DNA from 3 places in the Hymenobacter bucti genome. Region 3 is predicted to be linked to each of the others. Evidence: riboswitches for the same ligand, from Rfam matches in the RefSeq annotation. Region 3 holds a riboswitch; each other region holds the start of a gene.
The links. A riboswitch is a leader RNA that binds a small molecule or an ion and turns the genes downstream of it on or off. The one in region 3 is predicted to bind cobalamin.
Positions count from the first base shown of each region.

Region 1: another riboswitch for cobalamin. It lies ahead of ACFSDX_RS02325 (TonB-dependent receptor); the one in region 3 lies ahead of metE (5-methyltetrahydropteroyltriglutamate--homocysteine S-methyltransferase).
Region 2: another riboswitch for cobalamin. It lies ahead of ACFSDX_RS21665 (ABC transporter substrate-binding protein); the one in region 3 lies ahead of metE (5-methyltetrahydropteroyltriglutamate--homocysteine S-methyltransferase).

Region 1 is NZ_JBHUFD010000001.1:586,705-591,090, reverse strand. Features, by position in the region: gene ACFSDX_RS02335 (cation diffusion facilitator family transporter) at 1-475, shown strand, start outside; gene ACFSDX_RS02330 (DNA-3-methyladenine glycosylase) at 555-1,160, opposite strand; cobalamin riboswitch at 1,501-1,724, shown strand; gene ACFSDX_RS02325 (TonB-dependent receptor) at 1,888-3,912, shown strand; gene ACFSDX_RS02320 (YncE family protein) at 3,964-4,386, shown strand, end outside.
Region 2 is NZ_JBHUFD010000018.1:577,958-582,343, reverse strand. Features, by position in the region: gene ACFSDX_RS21675 (ABC transporter ATP-binding protein) at 1-202, opposite strand, end outside; gene ACFSDX_RS21670 (iron chelate uptake ABC transporter family permease subunit) at 382-1,452, opposite strand; gene ACFSDX_RS21665 (ABC transporter substrate-binding protein) at 1,449-2,600, opposite strand; cobalamin riboswitch at 2,692-2,898, opposite strand; gene kduI (5-dehydro-4-deoxy-D-glucuronate isomerase) at 3,077-3,907, opposite strand; gene ACFSDX_RS21655 (SDR family NAD(P)-dependent oxidoreductase) at 4,049-4,386, opposite strand, start outside.
Region 3 is NZ_JBHUFD010000003.1:523,522-527,907, reverse strand. Features, by position in the region: gene ACFSDX_RS09845 (GAF domain-containing protein) at 1-91, opposite strand, end outside; gene ACFSDX_RS09840 (NADPH-dependent F420 reductase) at 584-1,318, shown strand; gene ACFSDX_RS09835 (UBP-type zinc finger domain-containing protein) at 1,508-1,780, opposite strand; cobalamin riboswitch at 1,984-2,172, shown strand; gene metE (5-methyltetrahydropteroyltriglutamate--homocysteine S-methyltransferase) at 2,377-4,386, shown strand, end outside.

The DNA of each region.
Region 1 (4,386 bases), on a different contig from region 3:
CGTACTGCGCTTCGATGCGGGCGCGGCGCTGGCCCTAGGCGCCTTCATTTTGTATAACGGCTACCGCATGCTGCGCAGCGCCGTGGGCGGCCTCATGGACGAGAGCGACGCCGCCACTGTGGCCGAAGTTATCGCCGAACTCCAGCGCCTGCGCCGCCCCTCCTGGATTGACGTGCACAACCTGCGCGTGCAGCGCTACGGTGCTAACCTGCACATCGACTGCCACATGCAGATACCGTACTACTTCTCCTTGGAGAAAGTACACACCCAAATTCACGAGGTGGAGGAGCTGATTCGGGCGCGCTTCGCGGCGGTCGAAATCGAGATGTTTGTGCACGCCGACCCGTGCTCCTACGCCGCCTGCTCGCTGTGCCACATGCCTGATTGCCCCGTGCGCCGCCACGCCTTCGAGCACGAGGTACCGTGGGACATCCACAACGCCGTGAAAGACGAGCGCCACCATCTGGTCAATTAACATTTAACAATTAGCATTTAACAGCTTAGCAACGAAGCACAGACGAGCTGTTAAATGCTAATTGTTAAATGTTAATTGATTACTTCGCTGGGCTGGTCCACTTGCTGTCCTTCAAGCGGAAGCGCCAGGGCAAGGCCACGGCCTCGGCGCCCGCATATTCGAGGCCCACGCGGGAGCTGGCGATGACGTTGTCAGGTAGAATTTTCTCCTCGTGGTCCTCAAACCAGATGTGCGGGCCGGCTACCAATTCGCCGGTGAGGGCGGGCGTGAGACCTAGGGCCTGGCTCAGCACGCCGGGGCCAGCAGTGAGGTTGCGGGCCACGACGGCCAGCCCCCGGCGGCGCAGCATCACGTCGAGGCCTTCGAGCGGCTCGATGGCCCGGATAAGTACCGTATCGGGGTGCGCGGCATCGTAGGTGGTGATGTTGAAGAGCGTGTGTACCCGGTACACGGTGTAGAGGTAGGCGGTGCCGCCCGGCTGGTAGAGCCCCTGCGCCTGCTTGGCCTTGCGCTGCAAGTGCAGCGTAATACTCGGGTCGCCCTCGTGCCGATACGCCTCGGTTTCGACGATGCGCCCGCCCGTCAGCTCGCCGTCGATACGGGTAAACACGTGCTTACCCAATAGCTCATGGGCAATGGCAAGCACATCGGGCCTCTCAAAAAATCGCAGATTTAACGAATTCAACGGATTGCGCGGATACGCCCGCCTGCGGCGGGCTGACTAGGCTGAGTATACAGTTGAGCTAGTGTACGGGCCTAGGGGCTGCTCGGCTGATGGTTGAGACTTAATTACCACCAGCTAATAGTTATCACTAAAGCACTCATGTGGTAGCTACTACTGACAGCTACCAGCAGTAGCTAACACATAATAATTATCAGCAAGAGTAGCCCCACGCCCCAGCCTACCCCGCCAGCCACCCATCTCGCGCCAGCAAAGTCCGTAAGCAGCCAGCGCAGCGAGTGTAAGCCCGCCCGCCGCAGGCGGGCGTATCCGCGCAATCCGTTGAATCCGTTAAATCTGCGGTCTATCTTTGCACTGCCACGGTGACCGAGCTTTCTTTCCAGGGAGTGAGGTTGAAAAGGGAATCCGGTTCAATGCCGGAGCTGTCCCCGCAACTGTACGCGCTACATCGGGGTGGGCACCCCACGCCACTGCCAGCGGCGGCTATCAGCTTGATAGCCAATGCAGCGGGAAGGCCGCCCACCCGGCAGCGCAAGCCAGGAGACCTGCCAGGGCACTTACCAGGTTCAGCGCTCGCGGAGGACGGGCGGAGAATGGAAGCGCGCGTCCGCGCCCGGCCCTAGGCTGGGCAAAACCGCCGTTTCCGGCCTCAGCTTCAGCGTGGCTGGCCGTTTATTCGGCCGACTCACAACGGGGTTTTGAGCTGAATTTTCGCTTGAAAATTTAGTTCGTGTCAGTTTTTTCTTCGTTATCACGCATTTTTTCCGGCGCTAGCCGCGGGCCGGCGGGCTATGCCCTTTCGTTAACCCTAGGGCTGTTGGCTACCCTAGGCGGCCACGCTCAGGCCCTAGGACCCCGCCCCGACACGCTCGGCGGCCGGCGCCACCGGCTGCCCGAGGCGCAGGTGCGCGCCGTGCGGCCCGAGCGCTTTGCAGTGGGCAGCCAGCGGCTCGAAGTTGATTCGGCGGCGCTGGCGCAGTACCGGGGCGGCACGGCGGCCGACGTGCTGGGGGCGCGCTTGGGGCTGTATATCAAGAACTACGGGCCGGGGCAGCTGGCCACGCTCTCGCTACGGGGCACCTCGGCCCAGCACACCGCCGTGCTCTGGAACGGCCTCAACATCGGGCTGCCCACCCTCGGGCAGAATGACTTGACGCTGCTGCCCATCAGCGGCAATACGCAGCTTTCGGTGCAGCTGGGGCCGGCCGCCGCGCTCTACGGCAGCGGCGCCGTGGGCGGCGCCCTAGTGCTGCGCACCGAGCCCGACTGGCGGCCCGGCCTGCGCGGCAGCGTGCAAACCGACCTAGGCAGCTTTGGCCTGCGCGGCGGCAGCCTGGAGGCCCGCACCGCCACCGCTACCGTGGCCGTGCGCGTGGCCGCCAGCTACCGCCAGGCCCAGAACGATTACCCTTACCTAGTGCGCGAGCCCGGTGGCCTGGTGCGCTACACCATGCGCAACGCCGCCCTGCGCCACCAGTGGAGCATCAGCCCCGACATCGCGTGGCGGGTGGGCACGGCCGGCGAGCTCACGGCCGCGGTGTGGCTGACCGATGCCGACCGCGAAATCCAGCAGGGCACGGGCGTGGCCGGCTCCAACGCCCGCGAAATCGACCAGAGCCGCCGCCTGGTGCTGGGCTACCGGCAAGTCACGCCGCGCGGCGGGCAGTGGCAGGTGCGCGGCGCCTGGTTTGAGGACATTATTAATTACTCTGACCAAGGCGCGGTCAGCAACTCGCGGGTGCGCACCACCCAGAGTCAGGCCGAGTACACCGCGCCGCTGGGTGCGCGCGCCAGCCTGCGCCTAGGGGTCGAGGCCCAGCATTTTGGCGCCGTGGTCGATGGCTACGGCGCCGAACCCATCACCGAAAACCGCGCCGCAGCCTTCGGCCTGCTGCGCTACGACCCGCGCCCTGGCCTGCGCCTCTCGGCCAATGTGCGACAGGCGGCCCTGCCCGCCGGCCTGGCGCCCCTCACCCCCACCCTAGGCGCTGAGTGGGACCTGCACCGGCCCCCGGCGCCCGACTCGCTGGCCGCGGCCGACCGGCCGGGCCTCACCCTTAAGGCTAGCATCGCCCGCACCTACCGCGCCCCCACTCTGAATGAGCGCTATTGGCGGCCGGGCGGCAACCCCGACCTGTTGGCCGAATCGGGCCACGGCTACGAAGCCGGGCTGCACCACCGCGTGGCGCCGGGCGCCCGATTGGTACTCGAAAGCGAGCTTACGGCCTTTTACCAGCTGGTAAACAACTGGGTGCAGTGGCTGCCCCTGGGCGCGGGCGGCAGCTACTCGCCGCGCAATCTGCGCCAGGTGCGCAGCCAAGGCCTCGAGGCCAGCACGGCCCTGCGCGGACACCTAGGGCGCTACCGAGCGACCGCGCGCCTGGCCTACAGCTACACCCAAACCCAAAAAACCCAGGGCGTGGCCGTCGATACCGACCCCGTGGGCGTGCAACTCGCCTACGTACCGCTACACCGTGCCAACTTCACCACCGACCACGCGTGGCGGGGCTGGCTGGGCAGCGCCACCTACACCTTCATGAGCTACGTGTATACCGATGCCTCGGCCAGCAGCTTTTTGCCGTCGGTGGGGCTGCTGAGCGGCACGCTGGGCCGTACCCTGCCGCTACCCGGCCGCACCAGCCTCACGCTGCTGCTCCAGAGTACCAACCTGCTCAACCGCACCTACGACAGCTACCCGGCCCGGCCGGCACCACCTAGGGCCTACAGCATCAGCCTACGCTTTGCTTATAACTAATTTTCAATTTATTAACCCTTTTTAGCCGACGTTCGGCCTTTTCTGCTTCTTATGAAGAAACCTCTGCTCGCGCTCCTGTTCGGAGCTACGCTGCTGGCTAGCTGCGACCCTGACAACAATAATAACCCGGTGCCAACCACCAGCAGCGTCTACATTCTCAGCGAAGGCCGGTTTCAGGCCGGCGATGGCGCGGTGAGCGCCTTCGACAAAACCACCAAGGCATTGTCGGCCGATGCTTACGCCGCCGCCAACGGGGGCTCGATGCTCGGCGACGTGGTGCAGGACATGGGCGTGGTAGGCTCGCGCGGCTACATCTGCGTAAATGCTTCTAACAAGGTAGTAGTGGTGAGCCTGCCTGATTTTAAGGCAGTTAAAACCATTGCCAACATCCGGCAGCCGCGCTATTTCGCGTCTACCTCGGCTACGCGGGGCTACGTCACGTCGTGGCGCGGGCCCTACACCAACTACGCGCCC
Region 2 (4,386 bases), on a different contig from region 3:
TCCGCATGAGCGTCGATTTGCCGGCCCCGTTGGGTCCCAGCAGGCATACCAATTCGCCGGGGCGCAGGGCCAGCGATAAGGGACCGGCGATGACTTTGGTCGCCCGGCCGCTGGTACGGTAACCGATGGTCAGGTCTTTCGACGTGAGAAGGGGAGCAGCGTATTCGTGCGGGGAAACAGACAAGTTATCGTTTTCGGTCATATAGGACTTATGCAAAAATCGTTTGTCATTGCGAGCGAAGTAATCCCCCCTGAGCGGCTCGTCCTAATGCGATTGCTTCGCTTTGCTCGCAATGACAAACGATTTTTGCGGTTCTATTAACGAAAGCTACATCTGTCATGCTGAACGCAGGGAAGCCTGACCGCACTCAATTCCCGCCCTCACACCCGCATTCCTTTGCGGCGCAGTACCACCCACAGCACCACCGGCGCCCCCAGCAGCGAGGTTACGATGCTCACCGGCAGCGCTGCTTGGCTGCCGGGCAGCTGCGTGAGGCAGTCGCAGAGCAGCATGAGAGCCGCGCCAGCCAAGCAGGCGGCGGGCAGCAAAATTCGGTGGTCGGCAGTGCCGAGCAGGCCGCGCACCAGGTGCGGCACCGCGATACCGATGAAGCCAATCGGCCCGCAAAAGGCCGTGATGCTGCCCGCCAGCAGGCTCGTGCTGGCAATGGTGAGCGTACGCGAGCGGCCCACCGTGAGGCCCAGGCTGCGGGCGTAATTTTCGCCCAGCAGCAGCGCATTCAGCGGCTTGGCCGAGGCAAAGGCCAGCAGCAGCCCCGCCCCCACGGCCAGCGCCAGCACCGCCAACTGCGGCCCCACCACGCCCCCTAGGGAGCCAAACGTCCAGAGCAGGTACTCCTGAATTTGCTCGGGGGCGCTGAAGTATTGCCACAAGCTTACGATGGCCACCGACAAGCTGCTTATCATCATGCCCACGATGAGCATCACCACGTTGTCGCGCACGCGGGCCGAGAGGCCCAGCACCAAGGCCATTATGAGCCCCGCGCCAGCGGTGGCGGCCGCCACCAGTGCCCAGCTGCCGCCCAGCCCCAGCTGCCGGATGACGTAGACGCTCGCCGCGCTGCCGCCCGCCAGCAGCAGGGCCGCCACGCCCAGGCCCGCCCCCGCCGAAATACCCAGCACCGACGGACTAGCCAGGGGGTTGCGAAACAACGTCTGCATTTGCAAGCCGCTCACCGCCAAGCCGCTGCCCACCAGCACGGCTGTCAAGGCCTTGGGCAGCCGAATCTGGTTGACGATAAACGTCCAGGGGCCCGGCTCGGCGGCGCGGGCGAAGAGGATGCGTACCACCGCCGCCGGCGGAATCCGCACCGACCCTAGGGCAATATCGAGCACGAAGCACCCGACCAGCAGCCCGGCTAGGCCGAGCAGCCAGGCGGCCGGGCGCCGGGCCGCGCCCGCCACCGGCAAGGGTCGAGGGGAGGTACTCACTTTAGCTTTTGGTAATAATAAAGCTGCCGGCCGGGCAGCAGCGCCGGGTGCAGTATTTGGATTAAATCGCCGAGTACCAGGTCGGGCCGCACTGCGCCCGATTCCCAGTAGTCGTTGGAGCCCTGGGCGTTGGTGCGGCGGTTGTTGTTGTAGAGCTGGCCGGTTTTGAAGGGGCGAAACGCGGCGAAGCGCGCATCCTGGGTCACCACGGCAGCCTTGGTCGTGAGGGTGCCGGTGTGTAGCCAGTAATCGGCGGTGAGGGCCACGGGCGCCACGGCTTCCACCGTGAGGGGCAGGCTACCGGTGGCCTTCACGCCGGCCCAGTGGTAGGCGCCGCCCGCATCGCGCAAAAACTGCGTCATATAATTGCCGGCTTCAGGCACGTACCACGTATCCTTAAACGGCAGATTGACAATGACCTGCGGACGCTTGGTTTGCTGGCGGACCAGCGCGGCCAGGCGCTCGTATTCGCGGGCTATTTGGTCGAATTTCTGGTTGGCCAGTGCCTCTTTGTCGAGCAGGGCAGCCAGCACTTTCACCCACTCAGCGCGGCCCAGGGGGGTCGTTTCGACCCACTCCGAGTTGAGCAGCACCGGGATGCCGGCCTGCTGTAGGGTTTGGTATTTGCGCAAGCCCTCGCCGGGCCAGCCGGTAGCCATTACCAGGTCGGGCTGATGCGCGATAAGTAGCTCATTATTCAGCTCGCGGCCATCGCCCACGGCAAAAATTTTGCCCTGCGCTATGCGCTGCCGCACCGGCACGGCCGACACGTATTGCAGGCTCCCGAGCCCCACCAGCACGTCGCTGGCACCTAGGAAATCGGCCAGCGCCACGTGCAGCGACGACAGCCCCACCAGGCTGCGAATGGGCGTTTCGATAACCTGGCTGGCCACAAAACCAGCCGGGTGCGCCCGGCCGCGCGGCACCAGCGCGTAGCGCGTAGCCGTGGTCTGCTGGCCCGAGGGGCTGAGGATGGTCAGCACCTTATACCCGGGCAAGTACTGAATAGTGAAGCCCTTGGCGTAGCGCACTGTGGTGCGTGCCAACACCTGCGGCGTGGCCCCAGCCCGTTGCGGCACAGCACGCGATGCGGCCGCCTGGCCAGCGGCCCCTAGGGTACTCGCCAGCACCAAGCCAGCCAGTAGCAAGCCCGCGTGAAGCGAAGAAAAAAAGCGGCCTCGACCCAACCGGCCAGGCGCAAAAGCATGAGTCATGGGCGAGCCTTTCTGCCGAAAGCTGTGGCGGTGAAGTGGCGTGGCAGGTCTTCTGGCTTCCCCACCGGCCGAGGCCTTCCCAAGCTGCCGGGCAGCTCAGTGGCACTACTTTTCGGCCGGCTTGGTGCGCGGGGTTACAGCAGCGGAGACTGCGCCGGACTCGCACCGGCTTCCCTTTTAAAACCCGCCTAGGTGTTACCCCAGGCCGGCTACCATTCCGCGAGCAAAGGTACTGGACAATTGCTGCGTCGGGTTTTTGCTACTGGCAAGCCTAGGTAGCCAGCACCAACGCCTACCCCTCTGCTGGTGCGAAGCAGAAAAGTAGGCGTTGGTGCTGTGCCGTGGACGCTACGCGTCCGCACGTGGGTAGCCAGTTGACTCGCGGACGCGCAGCGTTCACGGTACACGCCCTACCGTAAATCGGCCAGCGCCACTTGGTCCATGTCGGTATATTCCAAATTCTCACCCGCCATGCCCCAGATGAAGGCGTAGGCCGCCGAGCCGCAGCCGGTGTGGATAGACCACGGCGGCGACAGAATGGCCTGCTCGTTGCTCACCCACAGCGGGCGCGTTTCCTGGGGCTCGCCCAGCATGTGCAGGATGCGCTGGCCGTTGTTCATGTTAAAGTACAGGTACGCCTCCATGCGGCGGTCGTGCACGTGCGAAGGCATGGTATTCCAGACCGAGCCGGGCTTGAGCTGGGTGAGTCCCATCACGAGCTGGCAGCTGGCGAGGCCTTCGTTGAAGATGTACTTGTAGATGGTGCGCTCGTTGGCGGTTTCCATCGCGCCCATTTGCACGGGCGTGGCCTCGGCCTGGGTGCGGCGGGTGGTAGGATATTCCTTGTGCGCGGGCGCCGAAAGCAGGTAAAATTTGGCCGGCTCGGCCGCGTTCAGGCTTTTAAATTCGACCTCCTTGCTGCCCTTGCCCACGTAGAGGCAGTCCTGGTTACCTAGGTCGTAGGTGGTGCCATCGACCACAATCTGGCCCGCGCCGCCCACGTTGAGGGCGCCCAGCTCGCGGCGCTCCAGAAAGAAATTAGCCTTGAGATTATCGGGGTTGGGCAGCGGCAGGCTGGCCTCGGTGGGCATGGCGCCGCCCACTATCATGCGGTCGTAGTGGGTGTAGGTCAGCTCGATGGCGCCGGGCGTGAAGATATTCTCAATCAGAAAATGCTCGCGCAAACCGGTGGTATTCAGGCCGGCGGTTTCGCGGGGGCCAATGGCAAAGCGTTGTTTCATAAATCGCAGATTTAGCGGATTTAACGGATTTCGCAGATACGCCCGCCTGCGGCGGGCTGACTGGCTCTTGGTAAGGAGAATTTTACTTTTAGTGAGATGGGGCCGCGCGTGCTGGTGCTGGTGCTGGTGGCTACTTTAGGCTTAGCGGCCCATCCAGCCGCCGTCTACGGTGAGGATGGTGCCGTGCACGTAGGCGCCGGCCTCGGAAGACAGGAACACTACCGGGCCTTTGAAGTCGGCAGCTTCGCCCCAGCGGCCGGCCGGAATGCGACCTAGGATGCTGGCCGAACGGTCGGGGTCGTTGCGGAGAGCCTCAGTGTTGTCGGTGGCGATGTAGCCGGGTGCGATACCGTTCACGTTCACGCCTTTGCCGGCCCACTCGTTAGCCAAGGCCTTCACTACCGAGCCGATGGCGCCCTTGCTAGCCGCGTAGCCCGGCACATTGATACCACCCTGGAAGGTGAGCAGCGAAGCCGTAA
Region 3 (4,386 bases):
CTTGCAACGAGTGCAGCACGTCGTAAGCATGCAGGGTTTGTAGACGTTCAGTCTCATTGGCCGGCAGCAGAAAGGTAGGGGTCAACGTCATGAGGAGTAGCGTGTAATCGATAGCAGGAAAGGAATAAAATGGGCATAACTTATTAACTAGCTAACTATAACAGGTATCACTGATTCGTACTTACGTAAGGCGCCGGGCGGCTGGATTTACTTTCAGGGTAAATTTTTTCGGATGAGTTCTTGATTACCAGCAGTTCTAACCAAATCAAGGAACAGCTTGCCCAGCCCGGCCCTGGCCGAAGCATTCGGCGCCACTTCCTCGGCCAAGCCAGTGCCCTAGGCGGCCTGGCGGATAACCCAGTGACCCCACCCCGCCCTAGGTCAGGCCGGGAGCTGCCCCGCACCTAAGCAGGCCGCTAAAAGCCGCCACAAACCGCACCAAGTAGCTCGTGCTAAAGGAGAAAGCAGCTGTGCTGAACTGACCCAGGTACCCAAAGAAAGCAATTGGCGCCCGCGGCTGTTTAGCTACTCGCAGCTACCCTAGGCGGCGGCATCACCCTTTCTTTAACGTGAACTTAAGAAGATGAAAATAGGAATCATTGGTGCCGGCTACATTGGCGGCACCCTCGCCGGCCGCCTTACCAAGCTGGGCCACACCGTAGCCATCGCCAACTCGCGCGGCCCGGAAACGCTGGCGGACCTGGCTGCAAAAACGGGGGCTATCGCCGTCACGGCCCACGAAGCCGCCCGCAGCGGGGAAATCATCATTGTAACTATTCCGCTAAAAAGCATTCCCAAGCTGCCCAAAGACTTGTTCGACGGCGTGCCCGCCAGCGTGCCGGTTGTTGACACGAGCAACTACTACCCCTTGCTGCGCGATGGCCAGCTTCCGGAGCTTGAGCAGGGCGACCTTACTGAGAGCGAGTGGGTGCAACAGCACCTAGGCCGCCCCGTAGTGAAAGTGTTCAACAACATCGCCTTTACGAGCCTTGAAAGCAGTGGCAAACCCGCGGGTACACCCGGCCGCGTGGGCCTACCGGTGGCCGGCGACGATGCCGCCGCCAAGCAAAAGGTGATGGCGCTGGTAGAGGAGCTGGGCTTCGACGCCGTCGACAACGGCAGCCTGCACGAGTCGTGGCGGCAGCAGCCCGGCACGCCGGTGTACGGCGCCGATTTGCCGGCCACGGAGCTTAAAAAGCAGCTGGAAAGTCTCGGCACCGAGCGCACTGAGGAGCAGCGCAAGCAGTTCGCGGCCAGCCACGTGGTGCAGGAAGAGCAGATGATAAAGCAGTACGGGTCGCAGCGCGGCGACAACTAGCACCACCAGCCCCACCAGCCTTTTAATGGCGCCTTTTTGAGCTAAAGACCACCCGCGAACTGTTTTGTCCACGGGTGGTCTTTAGCTTATAACTGGTCAGCAACCTACCTGCTAGTTGACTAGCATTTTGTTAACGGCCCGCTCTAATGATGACCGCCATTTTGCCGACCCTACCCACCAAAATCCATCTCAATATTCCATAAACGCCTCGTGGGGGTAGCACCAGGCCCAGCGCTCGCCGGGCTGGGCTGAGGTAATAACGGGGTGCTGGGTAGCGTGGAAGTGCTTGGTAGCGTGCTTGTTCTTCGAGTCGTCGCAGCAGCCCACGTGGCCGCACTCCTGGCAAATGCGCAGGTGTACCCAGGTATCGCCCAGGGCCACGCACTCGGGGCACACGTGGTGAGTATCGCGTTTGAGGTGGTGCAAGTCGAGAGCCTGCAAATGTTGGCAAGGGGCGTCCATGAGCGAAAAACGAGTTAAGAAGAAGGTTATTGGGCAGCCGGCGCAACGCCGGGCGGCGCTCGCAAAGTACTGGGTGGGTTACCAGATTGCGGTAGTGCGCCCGGCTTTCGTACCATATTTTCCTCGGTTTTTACCGCTTGGCGAGAACCCGGCGCGGTCGCCATTGGGGGCGGCGTGTATCTTCACGCCAGATTCTTTGCAATATTCAATTGCCGTAGGAAGGTTTTCGGGTAATACCGAGATTAATAAGGAACCGTGTGAGAATCACGGGCTGTCGCGCAACTGTAAGTACCGCAGCAAGTTATAGTCAGTTTATTTCCATTGCCCGGTTGGGTGAGAAGGAGGACTATAATGGTACAAGCCAGGAGACTTGCCTACCTACGACTTTAGACGAAGGCCCTCGCGAACTGGGGCGGTAGTCTGGCTGATTGAATTGCGGTGTGAACTGGCCGGGCGGGACGCCGCCCCGGGGCCAGCGGGCGTGCGCACGCCTTATTCGCACCGTGGTTCGGCTTGGCTGGCACAACTGCGGCAGGGCGCGGGGGCAGGCGCCCCTTGCGGAGAATGATTTTCATCATTCTAACCCCCAAGCTTTTATGCTTACGCACAACCTAGGCTACCCGCGCATTGGTAGCCAGCGCGAACTAAAGAAGGCTAGCGAAAAATACTGGGCCGGCACACTCAGCGCCGCCGAACTGCACCAAGTGGGCGCCCGCATCCGGGCCCAAAACTGGCAGCTGCAACAAGAAGCCGGCCTCGACCTGATACCGTGCCACGACTTCAGCTACTACGACCAGGTGCTAGACACGAGCCTATTGGTGGGTAATATTCCGGCTCGCTACACGCCGCTGGTGACCCAAAACCGCGACACGACCGAGCTGGATTTGTACTTCGCCATGGCGCGGGGCTACCAGCGCGACGGGCTCGATCTGACGGCCCTGGAGATGACCAAGTGGTTTGATACCAACTACCACTACCTGGTGCCCGAGTTTACCAAGGACCAGCAGTTTACGCTGTTCTCGACGCGCCTCTTCAATGAGTTTAACCAGGCCCATCAGCAGCTGGGCGCCGCGGCCAAGCCCGTGCTCCTAGGTCCGGTTTCGTACCTGCTGCTGGGCAAGGAGAAGGAAAGCGGCTTCCACCGCCTGGAGCTGCTGAGCCGCCTGCTGCCCGTGTACGAACTGGCGCTGAACCGCCTGCATCAGCAGGGCGCCGCCTGGGTGCAGCTCGACGAGCCCTGCCTGGTCCTCGACCTGACACTGGCCGAACGCGAGGCCTACCAGCGGGCCTACGCCCACCTCGCCCGCCGTTGCCCCGGCCTAAAAATAATGGTGGCCACCTACTTCGAGGGCCTGCGCGACAATGTCGAAACGGCCCTCAAGCTGCCCATCCACGCGCTGCATCTCGACCTGATACGCGCGCCCGAGCAGCTGGCGGCGGTGTTGCCGCTGGTGCCAAGCTGGCTCTCACTCTCCCTCGGAGTGGTCGATGGCCGCAACATCTGGAAGAACGACTACCAGGCTTCCCTGGCCCTGGTTGAGGCGGCCGTGGCGCTGCTCGGCCCCGACCGCGTGCTGCTGGCGCCCAGTTGCTCGCTGCTGCACAGCCCCTGCGACCTCGACCTAGAAACCAGCGAAGCTGGACTGTTGCCCGAAATCAAGCCCTGGCTCGCCTTTGCCAAGCAGAAGCTGGGCGAGGTGCGCGACCTGCACCAGCTGTCTACCCAGGCGCCCGGCAGCGCCGAGCTGCTAGCCCAGAATCAGGCCGCGCTGGCCAGCCGGCGGCAGTCGGCGCGCATCCACCGACAGCACATCAAGGAGCGCACGGCGGCCTTGACCGAGGCCGATGCCCGCCGCCAGAGCCCCTTTTCGCAGCGCATCATCGTGCAGCAGGCGCGGCTGCAACTGCCGCTATTTCCGACTACTACCATCGGCTCGTTTCCGCAGACCGAGGACATTCGGCAGCTGCGGGCGCGCTGGAAAAAGGGTGACCTAACCGACGCCGCTTACCAAACCGCGCTGCAACAAGCCACCGCCGAGGTGGTGCAGTGGCAGGAAGACCTAGGGCTCGACGTGCTGGTGCACGGCGAGTTTGAGCGCAACGACATGGTGGAGTACTTCGGCGAGCTACTCGACGGCTTCGCCTTCACCGGCCACGGCTGGGTGCAGAGCTACGGCAGCCGCTGCGTGAAACCGCCCGTTTTGTACGGCGACATTCACCGCCCGCAGGACATGACGGTGGCCTGGAGCACCTACGCGCAGTCCTTGACTACCAAGCCGATGAAGGGCATGCTGACCGGGCCGGTGACCATCTTGCAGTGGTCGTTTGTGCGCGACGACCAGCCCCGCGCCCTCACGGCGTTGCAGCTGGCGCTGGCCATCCGGGAGGAGGTGCAGGCGTTGGAAGCGGCCGGCATCGGCATCATTCAGATTGACGAGCCCGCCATCCGGGAGGGGCTGCCACTGCGCCGCACCGACTGGCCGGCCTATCTGGCCTGGGCGGTGCGGGCCTTCGGGGTGGCCGCCGCGGGCGTGCGCGACGAAACCCAGATTCACACCCACATGTGCTACTCGGAGTTCAACGACATGCTGCCCGCCATCGCGGCC